3 regions of the Caballeronia sp. DA-9 genome follow, and region 2 is predicted to be linked to each of the others. Evidence: riboswitches for the same ligand, from Rfam matches in the RefSeq annotation. Region 2 holds a riboswitch; each other region holds the start of a gene.

Region 1 (7,919 bases), on a different replicon from region 2:
CTCGTGTCAACTGGGCGGCAATCTTTCGACCAATGCAGGCGGCGTCAATGTCGTGCGCTACGGCATGACGCGTGAACTCGCGCTCGGCCTCGAAGCCGTGCTGCCGAACGGCGAGATATTTCATGGACTGCGCACGCTGCGCAAGGACAACACCGGCTACGACCTGAAGCAATTGATGATCGGCGCGGAGGGGACGCTCGGGATCATAACGGCCGCCGCGCTGCGTCTGTATCCGCGTAACGACGTACGTGTGATTGTGTTGGCGGCCGTGAATTCGGCGCAGCAGGCGCTGGAACTGTTCGAGCTCTTGTTCGAGCGCGGCGGCCCGCGCATGCAGGCGTTCGAGTTCTTCACGGCGGAATGTCTCGATCTGGTGCTTGCGCAAGTGGAAGGCATGCGCGCGCCGTTTGCCGAGCGTCATCCGGCTTACGTACTGATCGAACTGGCGGACACTGTCGATGAAACCGCCTTGCGCGAACTCGTTGAAACCGTCATTGGCGAAGCACTCGAACGCGAGCTCTGCGCCGATGCTGCGGTATCCGAATCAATTGCGCAAGTGAACAGCATGTGGCGATTGCGCGAGGAGATCTCCGAAGCGCAGCGCGCCGATGGACCGCATGTGAAGCACGATGTGTCGTTGCCGATCGAAGCCATTCCGGCCTTCCTTGAAACTGCGGGTGAGCGCGTGGAGAAGCATCATGCAGGTGTGCGATTGATTGTTTTCGGTCATTTCGGCGATGGCAACCTGCACTACAACCTCTCGCGTCCATCCGGCGCGCCACGCGATTTCTTCGCACAATATGGCGAAGGGCTTACCGCCGAAGTGCTGGATGAAGTCGCACGCTATGGCGGCAGCATCAGCGCGGAACATGGCATCGGACAACTCAAGCGCGACTATTTCAGCCGCTATAAAGACCCGCTGGAAGTCCGGCTCATGAAGGAAATCCGTAAGGTATTCGATCCGCACGGCATCATGAATCCGGGCAAGATTTTCTGAAAGCGCAAACTTCCCTGCTTATCGCGACTGTCCGCCAAAGCGCATCAATGCAATAAAGAATGTGCCGCCGAGCAATGCGGTCACCACGCCTATGGGAAGGTCCTCAGGCGCAATTAGCGTGCGCGCGGCGGCATCGGCCCATATCAGCAGGATCGCGCCGGCGAGCGCGGAAACCGGCAGCAAGCGCCCGTGTTCCGCGCCCGCCAGCGGACGGCACACGTGCGGCGTAACCAGTCCGACAAAACCTATTGCGCCGCTCACCGCGACCATCGCGCCTGTGACGAGTGCGCTGACCAGGAAGATTTCCCAGCGCATCTTGCTTACCGGAACGCCCAGCGATACCGCCGCCAGGTCACCGGTCATCAGCGCGTTGAGTTCGCGCCGGCGCGCGAGCAGCAAAATGCCGCCGAAGAGCGCCATGGATGCAGGCACGCCAAGCAGGCTCCAGCGCGCAAGGCCTACGCCGCCCAGCGTCCAGAACAGGATGGACGACGCCGCGCGCTGGTCGCCGAGATAGAGCAGCAGGTTGGCGCCCGCGAGCATCACAAACGATACGGCAACCCCCGAGAGCAACAGCCGGTCGGAGTCAAGCCGTCCCTGGCGATGAGCCAATGCAATGACCATCGCGGTTGCGAGCAGCGCGCCCAGGAACGCCATGATCGACAGCGTGAACGGGCCAAAGATGGCGCCGAGAAACAGTGTTGCGGCCACCGCGCCGAGCGTCGCGCCTGAACTGACGCCGAGCAGATGAGGATCGGCGAGGCGGTTTGCCGTGACGGCCTGCAGCGCGACGCCGACCATCGCGAGCGCTGCGCCCACGATGCCCGCGAGCAGCACGCGCGGCAGGCGGATCAGCCAGACGATGGTATCGAGCGACGTGTTCCAGTCACCCGGCTCGTGCAACAGATGCGCGGCCACGATACGCGCGGTCAGACGTGGCGCTATCGACGTGGGACCGAAGCCGGTTGCAAGCACGACCGATACCGCAAGCACCACGCCGAGGCTTGCGACGATCACAGCCGGAGCGGCGCGCTTCACTGCGCGAACGCCTTCGGATGAAGCGCATGCGCAATCGTCTCCACGGCGGCGACGTTGCGAATGCCCGGCGTGGCGCTGTCGTATGGAATCACGATGAAACGCCGGTCGCGGATTGCATCGAGATTGCGCAAGGCAGGTTGATCGAGCAGGAACTGAATCTTTTGCGCAGCCGTTACCGCGCCGTAATCGACAATCACGATCGCTTGCGGATTGCGCGCCACGACGCTTTCCCAACTCACGCGGGTCCAGCTTTGCTGCACGTCGTCCATCACATTGCGCCCGCCCGCAGCCTTGATCAATGCGGTTGGCATCGCAAGGCCGCCTGCGGTGAAGGGCTTGTCCTCGCCGCTGTCATAAACGAAGACGCGCGGCGGCGCGGCGTTATTCCCAATGCGCCGCGTCACCATCGCGAGCCGCTTCTGCATGTCGTCCATCAGCATCGACGCTTGGGCGTCTGCGTCGAAGATGCGTCCCAGGTTACGCAGATCGTCATAGACGTCATTGAAGGTAGCGGCGGGACGAGGCATGACATGCGCGCACGATTCGCTCAGTTCATACACGGCAATGTGCAGTGGCGCGAGTGTCGCCGGCGTCACTGGACCGCCGACCTGCATGCCGTAGTTCCATCCGGCGAAATAGAAGTCGACGCCCGCATTGACCAGCACTTCAACCGATGGATATTGCCGCGCGAGTTCCGGCACGCCCTTCAGTTGAGCGCGCAAGGCTTCGTTGCCTGTGCTCCAGCCGCTGACGCCGGTATAACCCGCCATGCGAGACTTCAGGCCTAACGCAAGCATCATCTCCGTGAGATTGACGTCGTTGCTGACCGCGTGTTCGGGCGCATGCTGGAACACGACTTCGCGGTTGCAGCTTCGAACCGTGACCGGATAATGCGCCGCGCGTGCTTCCGAACTGACCAGCAGCAGCGCCAACAACGCAGTCGTGAACGGTTTGATCATGTCGAGTGAATGAGGGTGATGCGAGGGCATCGTGAAACGGGATGAAGGTCCACGATGGCATCGACATTGAATACGGCCTTCAACATGGCAGGCGTCAGCACGTCGTGCGGCTTGCCGTGCGTGACGATCGCGCCATTCGCGATCACATATAACCGGTCGCAAAAAGCCGCAGCAAGATTCAGGTCGTGCATGGTGGCGAGCGTCGTGATGTTCTGGTCCTTGACGAGCTTGAGCAACTCGATTTGATGGCGCAGATCCAGATGGTTCGTGGGTTCATCGAGCATCAGCACCGTTGGGCGCTGCACCAGCGCGCGCGCCAGCAATGCACGCTGTTTCTCGCCGCCCGAGAGCGAAGCGAACGCGCGTTCCCGTGCGCTCCACAGATCGACATCGCGCAACGCGCCTTCAACAATGCGTGCGTCCTCAGGCGTGGCACCGTCGAGCAGACGCTTGTGCGGCGTGCGCCCCATGCGCGCTATCTGTTCGACCGTCAGGCCGAAATCATCGGGCAGTTCCTGCAGCAACACGGCAATACGCTGCGCGGCCCATCGCGGCGACGCGCCCCAAACATCGGTCTGATCGAGCGACACCGAGCCTTCATGCGGCTTCGAAAAGCGAAATGCGCAGCGCAGCAAGCTGGTCTTGCCGCTCCCATTCGGACCGATCAGGCCGACGAATTCCCCGGCCTCCACATCCAGCGTGATCTCGCGCAGCAAGTGCGCCTGGCGGTGCTGCTCGCGTTCGGCGGGAGACCAGCTTAGATGATCGACGTGAAGTCCGCAGGACATGGTCAGAAGTTCATGGTGGCGACGACTTCGGCGGACCGGGCGGGCCCGAGCAGCCATTGCGTACCGTTATTCGCCGAGGTCACGGCGTAAGCGCGGTTGGCAAGGTTGCGCAGATAAAGCGCGATGTTGACCTGCCGCGTGGCTTGCCATTGTGCGGACAGGTCGAAGACCGTGTACGAAGGCACGTCGACGGAATTGGCATTGTCGCCGTATCGCCGGCCAACGTAGCGCAGGCCCGAACCGATTACCCAGTCCGCTGCGGGCCTGTAGGTCAGCCACAGGTTGGCCGTCTGCTCCGGGATGTTCAACGGCACGTTGCCGGCGCGCGATACCGCGACGCCGTTCACGGTCTCGTTGAAGTCGTCGTAGCGGGCGCGCAGCAAGGCCGCATTCGCCTCGATAGAAAATCCCCAGCCGAGCTTGAATGCCCCCGACCATTCGATGCCGCGCGACGATTGTTCGCCAACCTGCTGCTGGATCGCGGGATTGAGCGGATCCTGGCTCAACAGGTTCTTCTTCACGATCTGATAGAGCGCGAGCGTCCAGAAGCCGCGACCGTTCATGATGTCCTGCTTAACGCCGGCTTCCAGTTGCTGTCCAGTTGCAAGCTTGAACGCGGTCTGCGCCTGCGACATTGTGATCAACGAACCCACGCTGTCGGCGCCGCGCGTGTATTGTCCGTAGACGGACATCGACGGCGTGAGCTGGTAGACAAGTCCGAGACGCCATCCAGCGTTCGACAAGGTCTTGCTGAAAGTGCTGCCATTGCCGAGTTGCTGGCGCCAGAAATCGACGTAGTCATAACGCGCGCCCCCGACCACCGACACACGCGGCGTCAACTCTAAGCGGTCTTCGGCGAAGAGGGCGGCTTGCCGGGTGCGCGTGTAGAACTCCGGCACGGTCGGGTCGCTGCTCGCGAACACGCCCGGGTCGAAGCTGTCGGCATTGACCATCGACGAACCATCGAAAGGCGTGTTGCTGTCGCGCTGGAAGGTGATCTGGTTCGCCTCCGCGCCTATGACGAAACGGTTCGCGTGACCCATGGCGTTGCCATCGAAGGTCGCGTCGAGACGATTGCCGATTTGCCGCTCATGATGAATGATCTCGATGTAGTCGCTGCGCGTAATCTCGCGCGTCGATGGATCGAGCAGATAGCTTTCACTATCGCGATAGTGCCGGTTCGTCGTCAGGTAATAGAGCTGGTCGCGAATCGTAATGCCATCGGTTGCGTGATAGATGCCCGAGAGCCGCGTCGACTGATCCATGTAGGCAATCAGCGGATTGCCGACGTTGTAGTTCTTGTAGCGCAACGAGGTATCGAGCGCGCCGTCGTTCACCGGCGTACCGAGATAAGTCGCGGGCCGCTGGCGCCCGTAGTCATAGTCGAGCGTGAAAGACAGGCGCGGCGAAACATCGAGTTTCAACGCGCCGCCAAGCGCGGTCGTGTGCGATTCACCCCGATCCACCCAGCCGTTCGAGCGGTTGTCGCTGACATAGAAGCGGTAGGAGAGCATGGCGCCGAGCGCGCCCGTGGTATCGAAGGCAACGTGCTTCTGGCCTTCCGTACCAATACCCAATTGCACCGTCGTTGCATGGTCGCGCTGCGGCTGCTTCGGCACGACATTCACGACGCCGCCTATCGCGCCCTCGCCATACAGCACTGACGCAGGCCCGCGCAATACTTCAATGCGATCGACGGACCACGTATCGAAAGGGTAGGTCATGGTGCCCGCGCCCGGGTACAGGCGGGTGCCGTCATAGAGTGTCATGACGGATTCCTGGCCGCTGAAGCCGCGCACGCTCAACGCCGTGCCGCCATTGCCGGGCGAGCCGTCGCTGACAAATCCGGTCGCGCGCGTGACGGCGTCCGAGACGCTCTGGTCGCCGCGTTCCGCGATCTGTTTTACGGTGACGGTCTCCACGCTCGCGGGCGTGTCCAGGCTCGAAAGACCAAGGCGCGAGCCAGTGTGTGTGGGCGTTGCGAGCGGCGCGGTATCGATGCTGTTCGTGTCGTTCACCACGACGGGCGGCAATGTCGATGTGGTCTCATCGGCAAATACCGGCGACGCACTGAGCACACATAGGACCGCGAGCGCGGTTCTCTTCGGACGGCGCGATTGATAACCGCACCGGCTTCTCCGGCTGCTATGCGCCGAATTCCAGTTTCGTCCCATCTTGTTCCCCAAAGCGTATGCGTGTCTCGCCGCGCGAGGCAGCGATGACTTCTGTTGTGTGAGCGCTGACGATTCACGGCATGGCCGCGACCAATCGAATCAAGCTGTTCGTGTTGCTTTGTCCAAGGGCGGATATCGGCCGCTGGATGGCAAACGCGATTGATCGGGACAACAGGGACTTGCAGGGAAATGGATAACGCTGGCAGCGTCGGTCATGCGAGGTTCTCCAGGGGTTTCGCGCCCCATCAAAATTGGCTGGATTACGACGCCCAGGTCTGACTTCCGACCCCAAAGGGCCAGTCACAGTGGCGCGACCGCGCCGGATTCTCGCCGGCTTCCAAACGTCGTAGCCGCGCATTTTACGTGCGAAAGTGATCGACGTAAGACAAGTTTCGAAACAAACCAGCGATCGGACAGCCTCCAGATGCGATGTAATATTATTACATTCGTCGTCGGAAGAAACCAGATTATTTCGATGACCAATGGATCTAAGCTCGCAACGCAAGCTTGCACAAGTTGCGGCTCACAACTATATTGGTTGCGAACCGCAACCAATTGGGCCGATCATGGACTTTGTCGATATCCCCGCCAAGCCGCGAGAAACCACGATTCTCGAACTCCGGAATTTCTCCCGAAAACTGGTTCGCGAGCTTGGTTTCATGCGAGCAACGCTGGCCGACAGCGATCTCGCTCCGTCCGCGGTACACGCGATCATTGAAATTGGAACGGCGCCAGGGATAAGCGCCAAAGCCTTGGGCAACATCCTGCGTCTGGATAAATCGAATACGAGCAGGCAGGTAGCCAAGCTGGAAGCTGGCGCGCTCGTGAGGCGCGAGGTCGCAAAAGACGATGCCCGTTCGTCCGGGTTGTATTTGACGGAGGCAGGGCAGAAGCTCCGGAAAAAAATCGACCGGTTTGCGACGGATCAGGTATCCAGCGCGCTCCGGCGCATGGCGCCCTTCGACCAGCAGGCCCTGGTCCGTTCTCTCGCGCTCTACGCCGACGCGCTCGCGCAGGACAACGCTGCTGAAACGGTGGCCCGAGATATCGCGGAGACGGGGATTCAGGAAGGGTATCGGCCGGGCTGTATTGGTGACATTGCAAGCTTGCACGCACGGTTCTATTCGGCGCACTGGAATTTTGGCGTGTTCTTCGAAAAGAAGGTAGCGACAGAGCTTGCGGCGTTTGCCGGTTCATTGCCAGCCAATGGCAAGGCGCTATGGCTCTACATTGAAAATGATCGCGTTCTCGCTTCGCTGGCAATCGATGGAAACGAAAACACAGGCGTTGCCCATTTGCGATGGTTCATTGTGGACGATTCGCTGCGCGGTTGCGGCGTCGGGCGGCAACTGATGTCATACGCCATGAACTATGTCGATGAACGATTCAGCGAAACATATCTCTGGACGTTCAAGGGTCTGGATGCGGCGCGCCATCTTTACGAGTCGTTTGGCTTTCGATTGATCGAAGAAGCCGAAGGAGATCAGTGGGGAAGCAAAGTCGTGGAGCAACGGTTCAGTCGCGGTACGGTCTTGCTTTGATGCGATCAGGTTCGCCTGACGAGGTTTGCGTTCAACTGCCCCACAAGGCCATACAACACGCTCAGGAACGGCGCTGGAATTCCCGCCTTCGATGCAATCTCACAGGGCGCGCCAAGAATCGCTTCGATCTCCAACTGGCGGCCGGCTTCCACGTCCTGAAGCATCGACGTCTTGAACGCGCCGAGCTTGCGTGTCAGCGCGTTGCGGGCGTCGGTGGTCATGGTCAGTTCAATCCCGATCGCCTTGCCAATGCGCCGCGCTTCTTCCATGACGGCAACCACGAGTTCCTTCGTGAGCGGATCGTCGAGGATCACGTCGCCGGTCGAGCGCGTGATTGCGCTGATCGGATTCATGGTCATGTTGCCCCACAGCTTGACCCAGATGTCGCGACGAATGTCGTTGGAGGCAACCACGTCAAACCG
Region 2 (7,919 bases):
CACTTGCGATGTGTGCGGTCCAATGGCATCCGCATTGCCTTCCAGCAGCGATGTTGCAAGCAGTTCAAGACGCTCGCGCGTATCGCCGTGATGGCGCCAGGGTGCATTGACCATGCGCGCGAGTTCGGCCGGGCGCGGTCCGGTCCATGCCGCGGTCCAGTCGGCATCCAGAGGATCGAATGCTTCGCCCAATTGCAGATCGCGAGCCAGCGCGGTCAGCACGCTCGCGTTTTCGCCCTGCCCGTCGCCAGTTGGATAACGGCCTAACGCAAGCAACGTGTCGCGGCGTTGAACGCCCTGTGGCGACACGCCAAACACATGCAGGCCATCGCGGATCTGCGCCTCTTTAAGCTCACACAGATATGCGTCCGCACGATTGAGCAATGCGTTTTCCGTGTCGGCGTCGCGCGGCTTTTCGAGTCCCAGTTCTTCATGCAGCTTATGCTCCACGATGCTTGCCAGAATCGTCTTTCGCAACAGCTTCGCGCGGCGCGGATCGACCATCAGCGCTTCGTAATACTCATCGACCTGACGTTCGAGGTCTTGCAAAGGCCCATAGTTTTCAGCGCGCGTGAGCGGCGGCATCAGGTGGTCGATGATCACCGCTTGTGCACGCCGCTTCGCCTGGCTGCCCTCGCCGGGGTCGTTGACAATGAATGGATACAGATGCGGCATTGCGCCAAGGGTCAGGTCGGGCCAGCACGACGCGCTCAACGCGACGCTCTTGCCCGGCAGCCATTCCAGATTGCCGTGCTTGCCCACGTGCACGACTGCATCGACGTTAAAGCGCAAGCGCAGCCAGAAGTAGAACGCGAGATACGAATGCGGCGGCACGAGTTCGGCATCGTGATAGCTCGCATAGTCGCCGCGTTCGCGAGAGCGCGCCGGTTGAATGCCGACGAACACCTGCCCGCAGCGCCAGCCCGCGATCATGAAGCGGCCGCGCCGCACGGTGGGATCACTTTCGGGCGGACCCCAGCGAGCGCTCACTTCTTGCTGTACGTCGACAGGGAGCTTGTGGAATGCGTCGAGATAGTCATCGAGCGCAAGGCTCTGCAACGCGGGACGCATGTCGCGCACGACCGGATCATTGGTCACGCCGGAGGTCAGCGCCTGCATCAATGCGTCGCCGTCGACGGGAATTTCCTGCGTTCCATATCCTGCGCGCGCGAGCATGGACAGAATGTTCACGACGGATGCCGGCGTATCGAGCCCCACGCCATTACCAATGCGCCCTTCGCTCAGCGGATAGTTTGCGAGCACGAGCGCGATACGCTTCTCGGCGTTTGGCGCGTGCCGCAGGCGACACCAGCGCCGGCTCAATTCAGCGACGAATCGCACGCGCTCTGGATCGGGCTGATACCGCACGACATCGACCTGCGTTGCCTTGCATCTGTATGCAAGGCCTTTGAAGCTGATCGCGCGCGTGATGATGCGGCCGTCCACTTCAGGCAGCGCGACGTGCATGGCTATATCGCGCGATGTCAGCCCGTGATTGTCCTTCACCCAGTCGTCGCGATTACCGCCGCTCAGAATGACCTGCAGCACGGGTGCGTCGCCCGCGAGTTCGAACGGCGCGGGGTCGTCAATGACGCCGGCCGCGAACGAGGTCGTGTTCAATACCAGCGATGCATGGTTATCCGCGCACAGTTGCTGCACGACTTCGCGGCTCAACGGGTCCTTGAGCGACGCCATTGCAATCGGCAACGGATTCAGCCCTTGCGCTTCGAGTGCGTCGATCAACGCGTCGAATACATCGGTATTTCCGGACTGCAAATGGGCGCGATAGAACAACACGGCGACCACGGGCGCGTTCTGCGTCCATCTTTTCCGCCAGTCATCCACAGTCGCGATCTGCCGCGCCGGATGATAGATCGCGACCGCAGGCAACGGAACCGGCGGGTCGGCTTCGCGCCCATATCCCAGCGCACTGAACGCAATACAACGTAGAAACGCTTCCGCATTTTGCGCGCCGCCCTCACGCAGATAACGCCAGAGCTGATCGCACAACGCGGGCTCCGCCGTGCTCTTGGCAACAAGGTTCGGATCTTCCTGCAAGTCGCCGGAGAACATCACGAGCATCTGACCGTTCTTGCGTGCCAGCGTGGTAATGCTCTCGATGCCGTAAGGCCAGTAAGCCTCGCCGCCCAGATGATCGATCACGATCACGCGTGCATGCTTGAGCACATCGTCGACGTAAAAATCAACCGACGCCGGTTGACGCAAGAACGCCTGGTTGGCGAGGCGCACGGCTGGAAATTGGGCTTCGAGATTCGGCACCACGCTCGCAAGAAGCGACAGCGTGGTGTCGGCCGAACTCAGCACGACAATAGGCGCCGGCGTCTGGTCGATGCGCATGACGCCCGCGGCGTCATCGACAAAACCACCGGGCGTCGTGCGTAACAGATGCACGGCTTAGGCCTGGACCGGTGCGTTGGCGAGCGCGTCGAGCAGCGCGTGTTGAAGGCGCTCCTGATCGAGATCTTCTCCGATCAACACGAAGCGGCTGGTTGCGTCGGCCGACTCGGCGGCTGTCCATCGGCGATCGAAGTATGTATCGAACCGCTGTCCCACGCCTTGAACGACAAGGCGCATAGGCGTGCCCGGCAACGCGGCGAAACCCTTCACGCGATAGATCGTGTTGGCATTAACCAGCGTGCGCAACGCCGCGACCGCCGCCTCGCGCGACTCGACGCGCGCCTGCACCACGACAGAATCGAAATCGTCGTGATGATGATCCGCGTGGCCCTCGTCGTCCGCCGAACCGTGATGATCCGCGCGCAGGTGAATCGTTGCCTCCGACGCCGCTTCGAGTCCGAGCAAGGTATGCAGATCGAGTTGCCCCATCTGCGCCGGAACGATCTTCACGCCCGCCGGAATCTCGCCAAGAATCAGTGTTTCGACGGCGCGTTGCTGCGCTTCATCGATGAGATCGGTCTTGTTGAGAATCACGAGATCCGCCGACGCCAACTGGTCTTCGAACAACTCATGCAATGGCGATTCATGATCGAGATTCGGATCGGCGCGGCGTTGTTCGTCCACGGCTTGCGGGTTGGCAGCAAACTGGCCGCTTGCCGCAGCGGGACCATCGACCACGGTTACAACGGCGTCAACAGTGAACGCATTCTTGATCGACGGCCAGTTGAACGCCTGGACCAGCGGCTTGGGCAATGCAAGGCCCGACGTCTCGATCAACACATGATCGATCTGCTCACGGCGCTCGACGAGTTGCTCCATGACCGGATAAAACTCTTCCTGCACGGTGCAGCAGAGACATCCGTTCGAAAGCTCATAAAGGTTCGGTTGATCTGTCGCGCTTTCGTCCTCGCAACCGATGTTGCAGCCCTTGAGAATCTCGCCGTCGATACCCAGTTCGCCGAATTCGTTCACGATCACCGCGATCCGCAAACCTTTGGCGTTTTCAAGGATGTGCCGCATCAACGTGGTCTTGCCGCTGCCGAGGAAACCCGTGACGACAGTGACCGGGATTTTGCGCATTTGCATCCGTTGCTCCGTTGTATCGATTGTCCGCTGTCGCCGGAAACAACCTGAAGCGCCGTTGTGTCACGCAAGCAATAAGTGCCGCTCGCGCCGCCACCTGACACGCATACAAAGCTGCAATCCGGAAAAGCATGATGAAAGTGTCGAGCATGTGCCGCATCCCCGCGGCACTGGTCGCTCCAAGTGCTGATTCGTTCCGGCCGGTATCCGGGCTGGCGAAAATGCCGCTTCACCTTCCCGCATGCAATACGCATGCAGTGGTGTTCGAAGCCGGCTTTGCTGCGCGAAGCGTGATATGGCGTGAGGCAATGCCTGAAACGTCGCGCAACTTTCGCTTACCGTTGCGGGGGCAGCGCAGGTTGGCGCGCACGAGGATCCGGCGGCGCTCCCTGCTTCCCGTTTAACTGCGCGCGGCAGAGACCGCGCGCGAGCACCAGAAACTGCGCCAAGTCTAGGCTCGCGAGGCGTCGCGGTCAAGATTGCGGCGATTCACGGCCAAGAATAAGGGAACGGGAAAGCCGAGCGCTAGCACGCATCCCTGTGCTATCTTTGGCGCGCGTCTGGTGCTCACGCGCGCTTTTCCTGCGCGCGTAGTTAAACGGGAAACAGGATGCAGGAGCGCTTATTCCTGGCGTCTTGCCGCATATGAAAAACCTGTGCTGTCCCCGCAACGGTACGCGACCCACGCTGGTTCGGATTGTTCGGTTGCTTCCTGGCGACCTGTCGGACCTCAGCGTACATTTGCTTCACTGCCACTGCTCCCAGGAGCGGGAAGGCTCAAGCGAATGCGGTCGCCAAGCCCGGATACCGGCCAGCGCAAGTGGCGCGTCACAGACGCGCCGGACGCCGCATCCGCGAGGGACGGATGAAGGACGTAACGCATTTATCGTCTTACATGAATTCATATTCGCAGTGTTCTTGCCGGCTTTGTCGCGTGCGTTTCAGACTCGCGGATGGAGCACGATCGTGAGCACTTGGGTCATCGGCATAGGGTGCAGGCGCGGCGTGAGCGTGGCGCAGATTCAAGCGGCGGTCTTCACGGCCCTCGAAGCTGCGTCGATCTCGAAGGTCCGCGCGTTGGCATCGATTGATGACAAGCAGGATGAAACCGCGCTGCTCGAATTCGCCGCACTTCACCACTTGCCCATAGCGTTTTTTTCGAAGGAACGCGTCGCGCAAGTGCCTACGTGTGCGTCGGAACAGGTCCGGACGCTTATCGGTGTAGATGGAGTATGCGAGCCTTGCGCGCTGCTTGCGTCGCGTCATGGCCGGATCGTGCGGGCCAAAATCGCGCTGGATGGCGTGACCGTGGCTATTGCCGAAGACAAGCCAAATAACTGACAGTAACCGGGAAAACGTGATGAAAACGGATGAAGAATCGCACCTGCGCATGACGCAGCGGCGCAAGGAAGGCCACGAGAAAAAGCAGGCGCAGGCGTCGGTTGAAAAGGGCCTGCTGATCGTGAATACGGGCACGGGAAAAGGCAAGACCACGGCGGCCTTTGGCATGGCCGTGCGCGTGCTTGGCCACGGCATGCGGCTTGGCGTGGTGCAGTTCATCAAAGGCGCGTTGCACACGTCCGAACGCGATTTCCTCGGCGCAATCGCCAACTGCGATTTCATCACGATGGGCGACGGCTATACCTGGGACACGCAGAATCGCGATGCCGATATCGCCACGGCTCGAAAAGGCTGGGACGCGGCGCGCCAGATGATCGAAAGCGGCGAATATCAGATGGTCGTGTTCGACGAACTCTGCACGGTGCTGAAGTACGAGTACCTGCCACTCGATGAAGTGCTCGGTGTGCTCAACGCACGGCCCCCGATGCTGCATGTCGTCGTCACGGGACGTCACGCGCCGGAAGCGTTGGTGGAGGCCGCGGACCTCGTGACGGAGATGCGCGCGGTCAAGCATCCGTATCGCGAGCAAGGGGTAAAGGCGCAACGCGGCGTCGAGTTCTGACGTGCGCGCCTGCCCCGCATTGTTCATCAGCGCGCCTGCGTCGAACCAGGGTAAAACCACGGTCACAGCAGCACTCGCGCGCCATCACACGCGCCGTGGCTTGCGCGTGCGCGTCTTCAAGACCGGCCCGGATTTTCTTGATCCGATGATTCTTGAACGTGCATCCGGCGCGCCTGTTTACGCATTGCATTTGTGGATGGTAGGGGAGCGCGGCTGCCGCGCACTGCTCGCCGAAGCGGCGCAAACGGCCGACCTGATCCTGATAGAAGGCGTGATGGGTCTTTTCGACGGCACGCCCAGCAGCGCCGATCTCGCCACCACGTTTGGCGTGCCGGTGCTGGCCGTCATTGGCGCCCACGGCATGGCGCAAACGTTCGGCGCGCTCGCGTTCGGGCTCGCGCGGTATCGTGCGGATTTGCCGTTCCATGGTGTGCTGGCCAATCGCGTGGCGTCGCAACGGCACGCGCAAATGCTGTCCGAAGCGATTCCCAAAGGCGTGCGCTATTGCGGCTACTTGCCAGGCATGGACGATGTTGCGTTACCCGGCCGCCATCTCGGCTTGACGCAGGCGGCTGAAATTGCAGACCTAGACGCAAGGCTGGATCGCGCCGCTGATGCTATCGCCGAGACGGCCTTGCGCGAGTTGCCGCCGGCAATCGATTTCTCCGACGAGGCGCTAGAGCCGCCGCCACGTTTGCTCGAAGGTCTGCACATTGCAATCGCGCGCGACGCGGCGTTTTCATTCGTGTACCCGGCCAATCTGGATCTGCTGAAGGCGCTGGGCGCCACGATTTCGACCTTCTCGCCATTGGCCGACGAACCCCTCCCTGCTCACGCTGATGCGCTCTATTTACCGGGCGGCTATCCCGAACTGCACGCCGCGCGCCTCGCCGCGAACGTAACGACCGCAGCCTCGATCCGCGCGCACGTCGATGCGAAAAAAGCGGTCGTCGCGGAATGCGGCGGCATGCTGTACCTTCTCGACTCGCTGACCGATATCGAAGGCACGCAACACGCCATGCTCGGACTTTTACCGGGAGATGCGAAGATGCAAAAACGTCTTTCCCGCCTTGCGATGCAACGCATTGAAAGCCGTCATGGCATGAGCACCGGGCACACGTTCCATTACTCGTCGGTCGTGACCGGCATGCCGCCCGTTCTCATGGCCACGCACGCAACGACCGGCAAGGAAGGCGAGGCCATCTACCAGCACGGCCCGATCACCGCAACTTACATGCACACTTACTGGCCCACGAATCCGGCGGCGGCCGCCGCCCTCTTTCGTGGCGAACCGCTATGACAACGCCGCTGGAAACACCCTTGAAAACACCGCTCGAACTCACATACACCATCGAGCGCGCGAGTCGTCTTCAGCCCGTAGGTTCGCCCTGCACCGACGTCTGCCGCCTCGATAAAACCACTGGTTATTGCGAAGGCTGTTTCAGAAGCCGTGAAGAGATCAAGGCATGGAAGACTTTGCCTGATGCCGACAAACTCGGGCTGTTCCCGACCTTGCTGGCCCGTAAGGCAGCGGCATAAAAAAAGGCGGCTCTCAGGCCGCCCTTTCTGGTAGCCCGGGTCTACGCTGGCACGGTCCGCCGCGCCGGCACACGCTCCACTTCACGCTGCGCGAGCACACCGAACAAGAGGCCGAGCGTGGTCCAGATCACCGCCTGAATGCCGATTGCAGCCACGCGGAAGCTCCACAGCAGGGTCGCCGAGAACTGCACCGGAACTTCATCGATACGCGGCAACGCAAGATATGCGAGCCCCATCAAAACTATATAAACCGCCACAGCAATCAACGACGCGTTCCAGCCACCATGCGCCGGCTGCAAGCGCCGCTGCAGCCGGACCGCGAAAATGGCTACCACGAGCGAGATCGCGACCATGCCAAAAAACAGCGCCGTCCTTATGCCTATGGTCTCGGGATTGCCCACGGACGGCGGGTTGGGCGGATACTTGAGGAAAGGCACGACGGCAACGGTCACGAAGCCGAACAAGCCAAGCAATGCCGACGTCCCGCGTGCGCGCAGTGCGCCAAGCCGAGCATAGGAAAACGCGAATACCAGCGAAAACAGGCCGCCCAGCGCCGTACCGAACACCGCCACGCCGGTCAGCAAGCCCAGGCCCGCCTGCGTGCCGCGGCTGACGAGTTCTACGTCGTCGGCATGATCGTGCCCATGTCCGGCGGCGGCTTCCGCCTGCTCACGCGCCTGTTCCTGCTGCGATTCGAACGCAATGGCGCGATCCACCGAAGGCTCGCCGAAGGTCTTCGCAAATCCGAAGCCGAGCAGGCCCGCGACCAGTCCCGCGACCATGCCGCGTACAAGGAGATTTCTGATCATGGAAGGTCTCAGTGGCAGGGAAAGCCGAGCAAATGGCGGCCGTCGTGCACGAACTCGTGGATATACATGCCCTGGAAGATCGACGTCGCGCCCTGCTCGGCGCCCAC
Region 3 (7,919 bases), on a different replicon from region 2:
ATCGCGCTTCACCGCTGCTGCCAGCCGAGCGTGATGTAGACGCCGCGCCGTGGCGTGTTGTACGAATACGCAAGCTGATAGTCCTTGTTGAACAGGTTGTCGATGCGCGCGCCGACGTACCACGACTTCGTGATGTCATACCGCGCCGACAGATTCACCAAACCATAACCGCCGAGCGTGGAATCGAAGTCCTCGCGTGCGCCGCTCGTGATCCATTCGCCGCCGACGCGCCAGCCGCCTATCGACCGGTTCACGGCGAGCGTCGCAAAACGCCGGGCGCGGCGCGTGAGGTCCTGCTGATTGGTTTCATCGACAGGATTTTGCAGCGTGAACGACGCGCGGACATCCGTGCGTCCCACATGCCCTTGCCACGATCCTTCAAGTCCCTGCACTTTCGCGCGCCCCACATTCTGCGCGATAAAAAAGCCGCTGCCGTCCGACACGTAGTCGATCAGGTTCGTGTAACGCGTCTGGAATGCGGTCAGCCGCAGGATTCCCACCGCGCCCGATGCATATTGCAGCGCGCCTTCGACCGAGTGGCTGCGCTCGGGTTGTATCGATGGATTGCCGCTGAACGGATAGTACAGATCGTCGAAGCTCGGCGCGCGGAATGCGTCGGAATAGCTGAGCGTGGCTTTCCAGTGGGCATCGAAATAGTAGCCGTAGCCGAGGTAATAACTATTGGCGCCGCCAAAATCCGAATACTGGTCGCGCCGCACGTTCGCCTGAAATTGATTCGCGCCGAAGTTGCCCACGTAACCCGCGAAACCCGAATTCACATGGCGATCCGGCGCGGTGAGCTGATCCGAATCCAGAGTCTGGTCGAGATGTTCATAGCCGAACACAAACTTGTGGTCCGGCGTCAGCGCGAGATCGTTCTGCCAGGTGTATTGACGGTTTTCGGAATTGAACTTGCTGTCGTAGACGCCGTTCAACTCCGTGTTCGCACGGTCCTGCCCCTGCGCCACGGTGAAATGCGTGGTCCAGTTATCGGTGATCTTGCCGTTCGCAAACACCGAAGTAGAGCGCACGCGGTTGTGCGATTCGTTGTCGTCGGTGGGCAGGCCGAAAGCGTTATCGAAACTATTGATACCGTTTGATTGCAGGAAGCGCACGCCCGCGTCCCATTTGCTCGAGAACTGGTGCCGCAACGTTGCCGACACGCTCTCGTTGAGATAGCCGTTCGCATTCGGGTTCACATTCGGCGAGGTTGCCGGATCGATCGATGAAAACCCGTCCGTCTTTTCGCGCGAGAGCGTCACGCTGAAGGTGGTGCGCCCGTCTTTATCAAGCGCGCCGTTTGCGCCAACCTGCTGGCGCTGCGTGTGATAGCTGCCTACCTCGTTCTCGAAGTTGAAGCGCGGCGGATGATCGCCGCCGTCCTTCGTGAAGATCTGCACGACGCCGCCCACCGCACTCGATCCATACAGCGCCGACACATTACCGTTCACCACTTCCACGTGGTCGATCTGATCGAGCATGAGTTGCGAGAGTTGCGCGGCGCCCAGTCCGGCGGATTCCACCCGCACGCCATCGATCAACACGAGCGACTGCGCCGACGACGCACCGCGCAAGAACAAGCTCGCGCTCGAACCCGGGCCGCCGTTGCGCGTGATCTGCGCGCCTGCGCCGAGCGCGAGCAGGCCGGCGACGTCGGTGGCATTAGTATCGGCGATATCCTGCTGATCGAAAAGCGTTGTCTGCGCGATGGAATCGGCGAGTTTTTGCGGCGCGCGAGTCGTCGTCACCACGACGGGCGCAAGCGTGACAGGTTCGCTGGAACCCACGGTAGTTGCCGATACGGACTGGGCACTCGCGACAACGGGTAAACTGCCGCAAAGCAGCAGCACGGCGCGGGTAATGGGTGAAACCATGATGTAGGACGATCCTGTAAATGCATGCGCGACCCGCTCCCCGCAAGTCCATGCGTGACGAGCACGGCCGCGAGGCGATGCTCTCCCCGAGGCCGGTATCCGGGCTGACGACGCGTCGGCCCGCCTTCCCGCGCCAAAGGCGCAGTGGCATAAGCGTGGCGTCCGTGCCATTTCGAGTCGTGAAATGCCGTTGAAATGCCGCGAGGCGGCCGGACGTTACGCGTGGGACCGGCTTGCAACTTGCGTTGCGGTCGCTTACCGTTGCGGGGGCAGCGCAGGTTGGCGCGGTCCAGGCGGACTTTGCTCCCTGCTTCCCGTTTAACTGCGCATGCTGGATCAAGCGTGCGCGAGCACCAAGGTGGCGCGAGTTTAAGAGCGGCGCGCGAACCCGTCAAGAAAGCGGGAACATGCCGCCGTGCGGGACATTGCCGCATTTGATCGGGCGTTCGATTCACCCGTGTTTTCATGCGGTCAGACAAGTTTCGAACAAATTTGAAGCGGTAGTTTGAAAAGCGCCGATTGGCTCGCCGTCACGCAGTCGAATGGCGGCGGAATTTAACTGGATAAATCATTTCCCCTTACGAATAAAGGCTCGCGCCAATGCATTGACTTCCAACTGCTGTTACGTCTGGAAACGAACCAAATTTCTGAAGCGCCAGCGAAGCGCGCTAAAATGCGAGGTCTTAAGAGGACGCAGCACATGCTCAACGAACTCGAATCACTGTCACAAAATATTGGCCGGCTGATCAAGATCAGCGAACGCCATCATCAGGCGCATGACGCAATTGCCCAGCAACTCGACCAGTTGCGCGCGGAGTTTGCGGGTGCGCAGGAAGAACTCGCGCAAATGCGCGAGGAACGCGACGCCCTGATGGCGGAGCGTGATTCGTTATCGGCGAAAATCGACGATGCGCAAGTTCGTCTCAACGCAATTCTCGAAAAATTGCCGCGCGCGAAAAGCGCACCCGAGCCGGATAACCAGCTTGCCCTTTTGCCTCCCGATGCCAGCATCGAACCGGACACCGCCGAAGCGGCGCACGGCGCGTTGCACGAGGAATCACACCATCACGGAGAAAAGGCATGACGACCAAGCAGATCGAGGTATCCATTCTTGGCGCGCCGTACCGCCTCGCTTGCTCGCCAGAAACGGAAGGTGCACTGCGTGAAGCGGTTGCGCGCGTGGATGCGGAAATGTCGAAGGTGCGCAATGCAAGCAGCGTGCGTGGCACGGATCGGATTGCGGTAATGGCGGCGTTGTCGCTTGCGTCGGAATTGCTCAAGTTGCAGAACAGCGTGCGTCACGGCGAAGCGTTCCCTGCCGAAGAAATTCGCCGCACCATGCATCAAATGAATGAACAGCTTGGCGTGGTGATTTCACAATACGAAGCGCAGTGAATTCCAGCGTGCACATGTTTGCTAACGCTTGGGGCGCATGTGATGTCGTGGACGTTATTGCATTGCGCACACGGTTCGACGCCATGCAATCGACATAAAGTTTTCCTGTATCAGTGCTGCATCGTCGGGACGATTGGTGTACAGTGATTGCTCCCTGCCTGGTTTGCCAAGGTCATATATTCCTTGAACCAATGCCATTGTGCACGGTTGTGGGATCTTGTAGCACTGGCGAGCGCGTCACTCTGTCTGATGAGCCCAAGGTGTTGCTTACTGCGACCAATCTTGAACCCAGGTTCAGGATGCCGGCCTAGCGGCTTGGGCGGGGACCTGATTGAGCAGCATGCGTGAAGTTGCGCGCAAGGCTGCACGTAACATGCTTGACCCAAGCGAACGGCGTCGGAAATTTTCCGATGCCGTTTTCTTTTTGTACGGGTGTGCTGTGAACATTCAAGCAGCGCATCTTTTTCCGCGAGCCACGTTCATGCGCTATTGGCTGATGAAGTCAGAACCGGACGAAGCGAGCATCGACCATCTCGCGCATGCTCCGAAAAAAACCTTGCCCTGGACTGGCGTGCGCAATTACCAGGCGCGCAACTTCATGCGCGACGGCATGCAGATCGGCGACGGCGTTCTCTTTTACCACTCGAGTTGTCCGCAGCCGGGCATTGCCGGTATTGCGAAAGTATCGTCCGCGGCTTACCCCGATCCCACGCAGTTCGATTCATCCAGTCCTTACTACGATCCAAAGTCATCGCCGGAAAAGCCACGGTGGCTTCTTGTCGATGTTCACTTCGTCAAGAAGACACCGCTCATCCCGCTTTCCGCGCTTCGCGATCACGCAGAGCTTGCCGACATGCAGGTGCTTGCCCGAGGCAATCGTTTATCGATCACGCCTGTGACCGAGGCGCAATGGCGCTTTATCACCGAACATTTTTTGTAACGTCATTAAAGGAAACCGAAGGGAACTTCGTGAGCACGTGCGTCAACTAAGCATCGGTCACAATGACGTGCACTCATGCATACGGAGTTAATCGATGACAAAGAAAAACACCACTTCGGCACTCGCGGCCATTGCCCTGCTTGCTGGCGCTGCCATGGCGCAGGGCGCGTCCGCGCAAAGCGTGGTGACACAGGCGCAGCCTTCGGGCGTATTGTCGCTTTCTGCGCAAGCAAGCGAAGACGTGCCGCAGGACGTCGTTGATATCACCTTGTTTTACGAGCAGGAAGCGAAGGACGCGGCGTCATTGACGAGCGTGCTCAATCAGCGCGCCGACGCCGCGCTGCGCATGGCGAAGGGCGTCGAAAACGTGACGGCCCATAGCGGCGCGTTCACGGTGTATCCATCGACGGATCGCGACGGCCGTATTTCCGCGTGGCGCGGTCGCACGGAAGTCGTGCTGGAATCGAAGGACTTTACGGTCGCAACGAAGCTCGCCGGGAAAATGAGCGATTCCATGCAGGTGGGCAGCGTGACCTTCTCGTTGTCGCCCGAGGCGCAGCGCGAGGCGGAGCAAAAGCTTTCCACGCGGGCAATCGCTTCGTTCAAGCAGCAGGCGCAGGCTTCGTCGCAGGCGTTCGGCTATAGCGGCTATGCAATTCGTGAAGTGAATATCGGGCATAACGGCTCGTCACCGAGACCGGTAATGATGATGGCAGCCAGGAGCATGAGCGCAGACGCAAAGATGGCCGCGCCCATGGCGCTTGAAGCGGGCACGTCGACCGTGACCGTGAATGTGTCCGGGTCGGTGCAGATGAATCGTTAAACGCGTCGGCTTGACGGTTTAATAGAGCATCGGTAACGCGTTAAAAAGCCTCGCTCCGCGCGAGGCTTTTGTCGTTCTGCGCGAGTTGATTCGGCAATCAGGATACTTTCGCGGGTTTTGAAGGCATGGCGCGTTCTCTCTTATACGACCAGATCAGCAAACCAATTCCCACGATAATCATTGGCAGGGAAAGCCATTGGCCCATCGATAGATTTGCAGCCAGCAAGCCGAGATAATCATCCGGCTCACGAGCAAACTCCACGGTAAATCGCGCGACGCCATAACCAATTAGAAACACCGCCGAAATCGCGCCAACCGGCCGCTGCTTCCTCGATATCAGCCACACCACAATAAACAACGCAAAACCTTCCAGCGCAATCTCATATAACTGCGACGGATGGCGCGGCAACATTTGGTATCGGTCGAAAATCGCGCGCAGATGCCACTGCGCATCCAGATCGGGATGCTTTTGCAGCCAGACGGCGTCATCGGCGGAAGCGTTCTGGAACAACATGGCCCAGGGCGCATTCGGATTCGTGACGCGGCCCCACAATTCGCCATTGATGAAATTGCCGAAGCGGCCCGCGGCAAGGCCTAGCGGCACCATGGGCGCGACGAAATCAGTGACCTGCAGCCACGTGCGCTTGCGCTGCCACGCGAACACGATCATTGCGGTAATCACGCCGAGCATGCCGCCGTGAAAGGACATCCCGCCTTCCCATACCTTGAAGATATCGAGTGGATGGGCGAGATAAAAACTCGACTTGTAGAACACCACATAGCCCAGCCGGCCGCCCAGGATCGTGCCGAGCACGCCGTAAAACAGGATGTCGTCGATATCTTTCGTGGTCCAGCCCTGCGCCGACACGTAAGGCAGACGCAGCCGGATCCGTCCGATCACAATGCACTGGATGAACGCCAGCAAATACATGAGGCCATACCAGCGCACGGCGAGCGGACCCAGATGAATGGCGATGGGATCGAAATTCGGGTGAATGAGCATGTTTCTATTTACGGGGTGAAGTCACGGCAGCGCCGGGACGGTGGCTGCATGAGCGCGCACTATATCGATAAAACCGGCGAGCACCGGGCTGACCTCCGCCGCGCGCCAGACGAGTCCGGTCTCGACCACGAGCCCGGATTCGAGCAACGGACGATACACCACTCCGGTCCTTCGCAGATGACGCAGCGACTGCGGCACGAGCGCGACGCCCATTCCAGCCGACACCAGACTGACAATGGTCTGCATCTGGATTGCCTCCTGCCCGATACGCGGCATCAGCCCGGCCGCGCCGTAGCAGCCCATAATCATGTCATAGAAATCCGGCGCGAGACGGCGCGGAAAGACGATGAGCGGGGCATCGGCGAGTTGATGGAGGCTCACCGGCGTGTCCGACCACTCGGCAGCGCCCTGCCCGAGTCCGGCGGCGGCGTCGCTCGACATCGCGATGACAAGCGGCTCGCGAGCGATCGGCAAGTACGAGAGCGCGACGGCATGGCGCGGCGGCAGGGGCGGAATGACCAGGCCGGCATCGATACGCCCGGCGACCAGTTCCTCCACCTGCACGTCGCTGGTTGCTTCCACGAGTTGCAGCCGCACGCCAGGATAACGCGCGCCGAAATCGCGCAGCAGCAACGGCAGCAGTCCGTAATCCGCGGTGGAAACGAACGCCAGCGACAACACGCCCGCTTCGCCTCGCGCGAGCGACTGCGCGAGCGGCCTGAGAGAATCGGCGCCCGCCAGCAGCCGGCGCACTTCCGGCAGCAAATCCTTGCCAACCGGCGTCAGCTCGACCGAGCGCTTGGTGCGCACGAACAGCGCCACGCCGAGCATCTCTTCGAGCGAGCGGATGGCCTGCGACAAAGGCGGTTGCGTCATCGCGAGCCGCGCGGCGGCGCGCCCGAAATGCATTTCCTCCGCAACGGTCACAAAATATCGCAACAATCTGAGTTCGATGTTTCGCGTTTCCACTAATACCTTCCACGACCTAATCGACCCTGAATAATATATTGGACACGCGTTCTCAGAAGCTCCATCCTTCTGCGATCAGATAAAAAATATTCTCAAGGAGCCCCCACATGGCCTTCAATCGCCGCTCGAAAAACATCACGCAAGGCGTCGCGCGTTCCCCGAACCGCTCTATGTATTACGCCCTCGGCTACAAGGAGGAAGACTTCGACAAGCCGATGATCGGCATAGCGAACGGTCATTCCACCATTACGCCGTGCAATTCGGGTTTGCAAAAACTGGCCGATGCCGCCGTCGAATCCATTCGCAAATCGGACGCGAATCCGCAGATCTTCGGCACGCCGACGATTTCCGACGGCATGTCGATGGGCACCGAAGGCATGAAGTACTCGCTCGTCTCGCGCGAAGTGATCGCGGATTGCATTGAAACAGCGGTGCAAGGCCAGTGGATGGACGGCGTGGTCGTGATCGGCGGCTGCGACAAGAACATGCCGGGCGGCATGATCGGCCTTGCGCGCATGAACGTGCCGGGCATCTACGTGTATGGCGGCACCATTCGGCCGGGCAACTGGAAGGGCAAGGACCTGACCATCGTGTCGTCGTTCGAAGCCGTGGGCGAGTTCTCGGCCGGACGCATGTCGAAGGAAGATTTCGACGGCATCGAGAAAAACGCGTGTCCGTCGAGCGGATCGTGCGGCGGCATGTACACGGCGAACACCATGAGCTCGTCGTTCGAGGCGCTCGGCATGTCGCTGATGTATTCGTCGACCATGGCCAATCCCGACGAGGAAAAAGTCACGTCCGCGGCGGAATCGGCGCGCGTGCTGGTCGAAGCCGTGAAAGCCGACCTCAAGCCGCGCGACATCATCACGAAGAAATCGATAGAAAACGCCGTCGCGCTGATCATGGCAACGGGCG

The links. A riboswitch is a leader RNA that binds a small molecule or an ion and turns the genes downstream of it on or off. The one in region 2 is predicted to bind cobalamin.
Region 1: it holds a riboswitch for cobalamin, as region 2 does, so the genes downstream of both, ACRWA7_RS00210 (TonB-dependent receptor) here and ACRWA7_RS07970 (cobalamin biosynthesis protein) in region 2, are expected to answer to the same signal.
Region 3: it holds a riboswitch for cobalamin, as region 2 does, so the genes downstream of both, ACRWA7_RS20160 (TonB-dependent receptor domain-containing protein) here and ACRWA7_RS07970 (cobalamin biosynthesis protein) in region 2, are expected to answer to the same signal.

Annotation. Positions count from the first base shown of each region.
Region 1 is NZ_CP195131.1:49,262-57,180, reverse strand. Features, by position in the region: gene ACRWA7_RS00230 (FAD-binding oxidoreductase) at 1-997, shown strand, start outside; gene ACRWA7_RS00225 (FecCD family ABC transporter permease) at 1,016-2,035, opposite strand; gene ACRWA7_RS00220 (ABC transporter substrate-binding protein) at 2,032-2,994, opposite strand; gene ACRWA7_RS00215 (ABC transporter ATP-binding protein) at 2,991-3,782, opposite strand; gene ACRWA7_RS00210 (TonB-dependent receptor) at 3,785-5,956, opposite strand; adenosylcobalamin (AdoCbl) riboswitch at 6,174-6,322, opposite strand; gene ACRWA7_RS00205 (bifunctional helix-turn-helix transcriptional regulator/GNAT family N-acetyltransferase) at 6,523-7,497, shown strand; gene ACRWA7_RS00200 (ketopantoate reductase family protein) at 7,503-7,919, opposite strand, start outside.
Region 2 is NZ_CP195132.1:362,624-370,542, reverse strand. Features, by position in the region: gene cobN (cobaltochelatase subunit CobN) at 1-2,412, opposite strand, end outside; gene cobW (cobalamin biosynthesis protein CobW) at 2,416-3,504, opposite strand; cobalamin riboswitch at 3,683-3,954, opposite strand; cobalamin riboswitch at 4,045-4,331, shown strand; gene ACRWA7_RS07970 (cobalamin biosynthesis protein) at 4,468-4,842, shown strand; gene cobO (cob(I)yrinic acid a,c-diamide adenosyltransferase) at 4,862-5,464, shown strand; gene ACRWA7_RS07960 (cobyrinate a,c-diamide synthase) at 5,466-6,764, shown strand; gene ACRWA7_RS07955 (DUF1289 domain-containing protein) at 6,761-7,003, shown strand; gene ACRWA7_RS07950 (CbtA family protein) at 7,045-7,812, opposite strand; gene ACRWA7_RS07945 (CbtB domain-containing protein) at 7,821-7,919, opposite strand, start outside.
Region 3 is NZ_CP195133.1:867,871-875,789, reverse strand. Features, by position in the region: gene ACRWA7_RS20160 (TonB-dependent receptor domain-containing protein) at 9-1,874, opposite strand; cobalamin riboswitch at 1,947-2,247, opposite strand; gene ACRWA7_RS20155 (ATPase) at 2,575-2,958, shown strand; gene ACRWA7_RS20150 (cell division protein ZapA) at 2,955-3,269, shown strand; RNA gene ssrS (6S RNA) at 3,418-3,599, shown strand; gene ACRWA7_RS20140 (EVE domain-containing protein) at 3,751-4,209, shown strand; gene ACRWA7_RS20135 (SIMPL domain-containing protein) at 4,304-5,032, shown strand; gene lgt (prolipoprotein diacylglyceryl transferase) at 5,130-6,035, opposite strand; gene ACRWA7_RS20125 (LysR substrate-binding domain-containing protein) at 6,057-7,004, opposite strand; gene ilvD (dihydroxy-acid dehydratase) at 7,112-7,919, shown strand, end outside.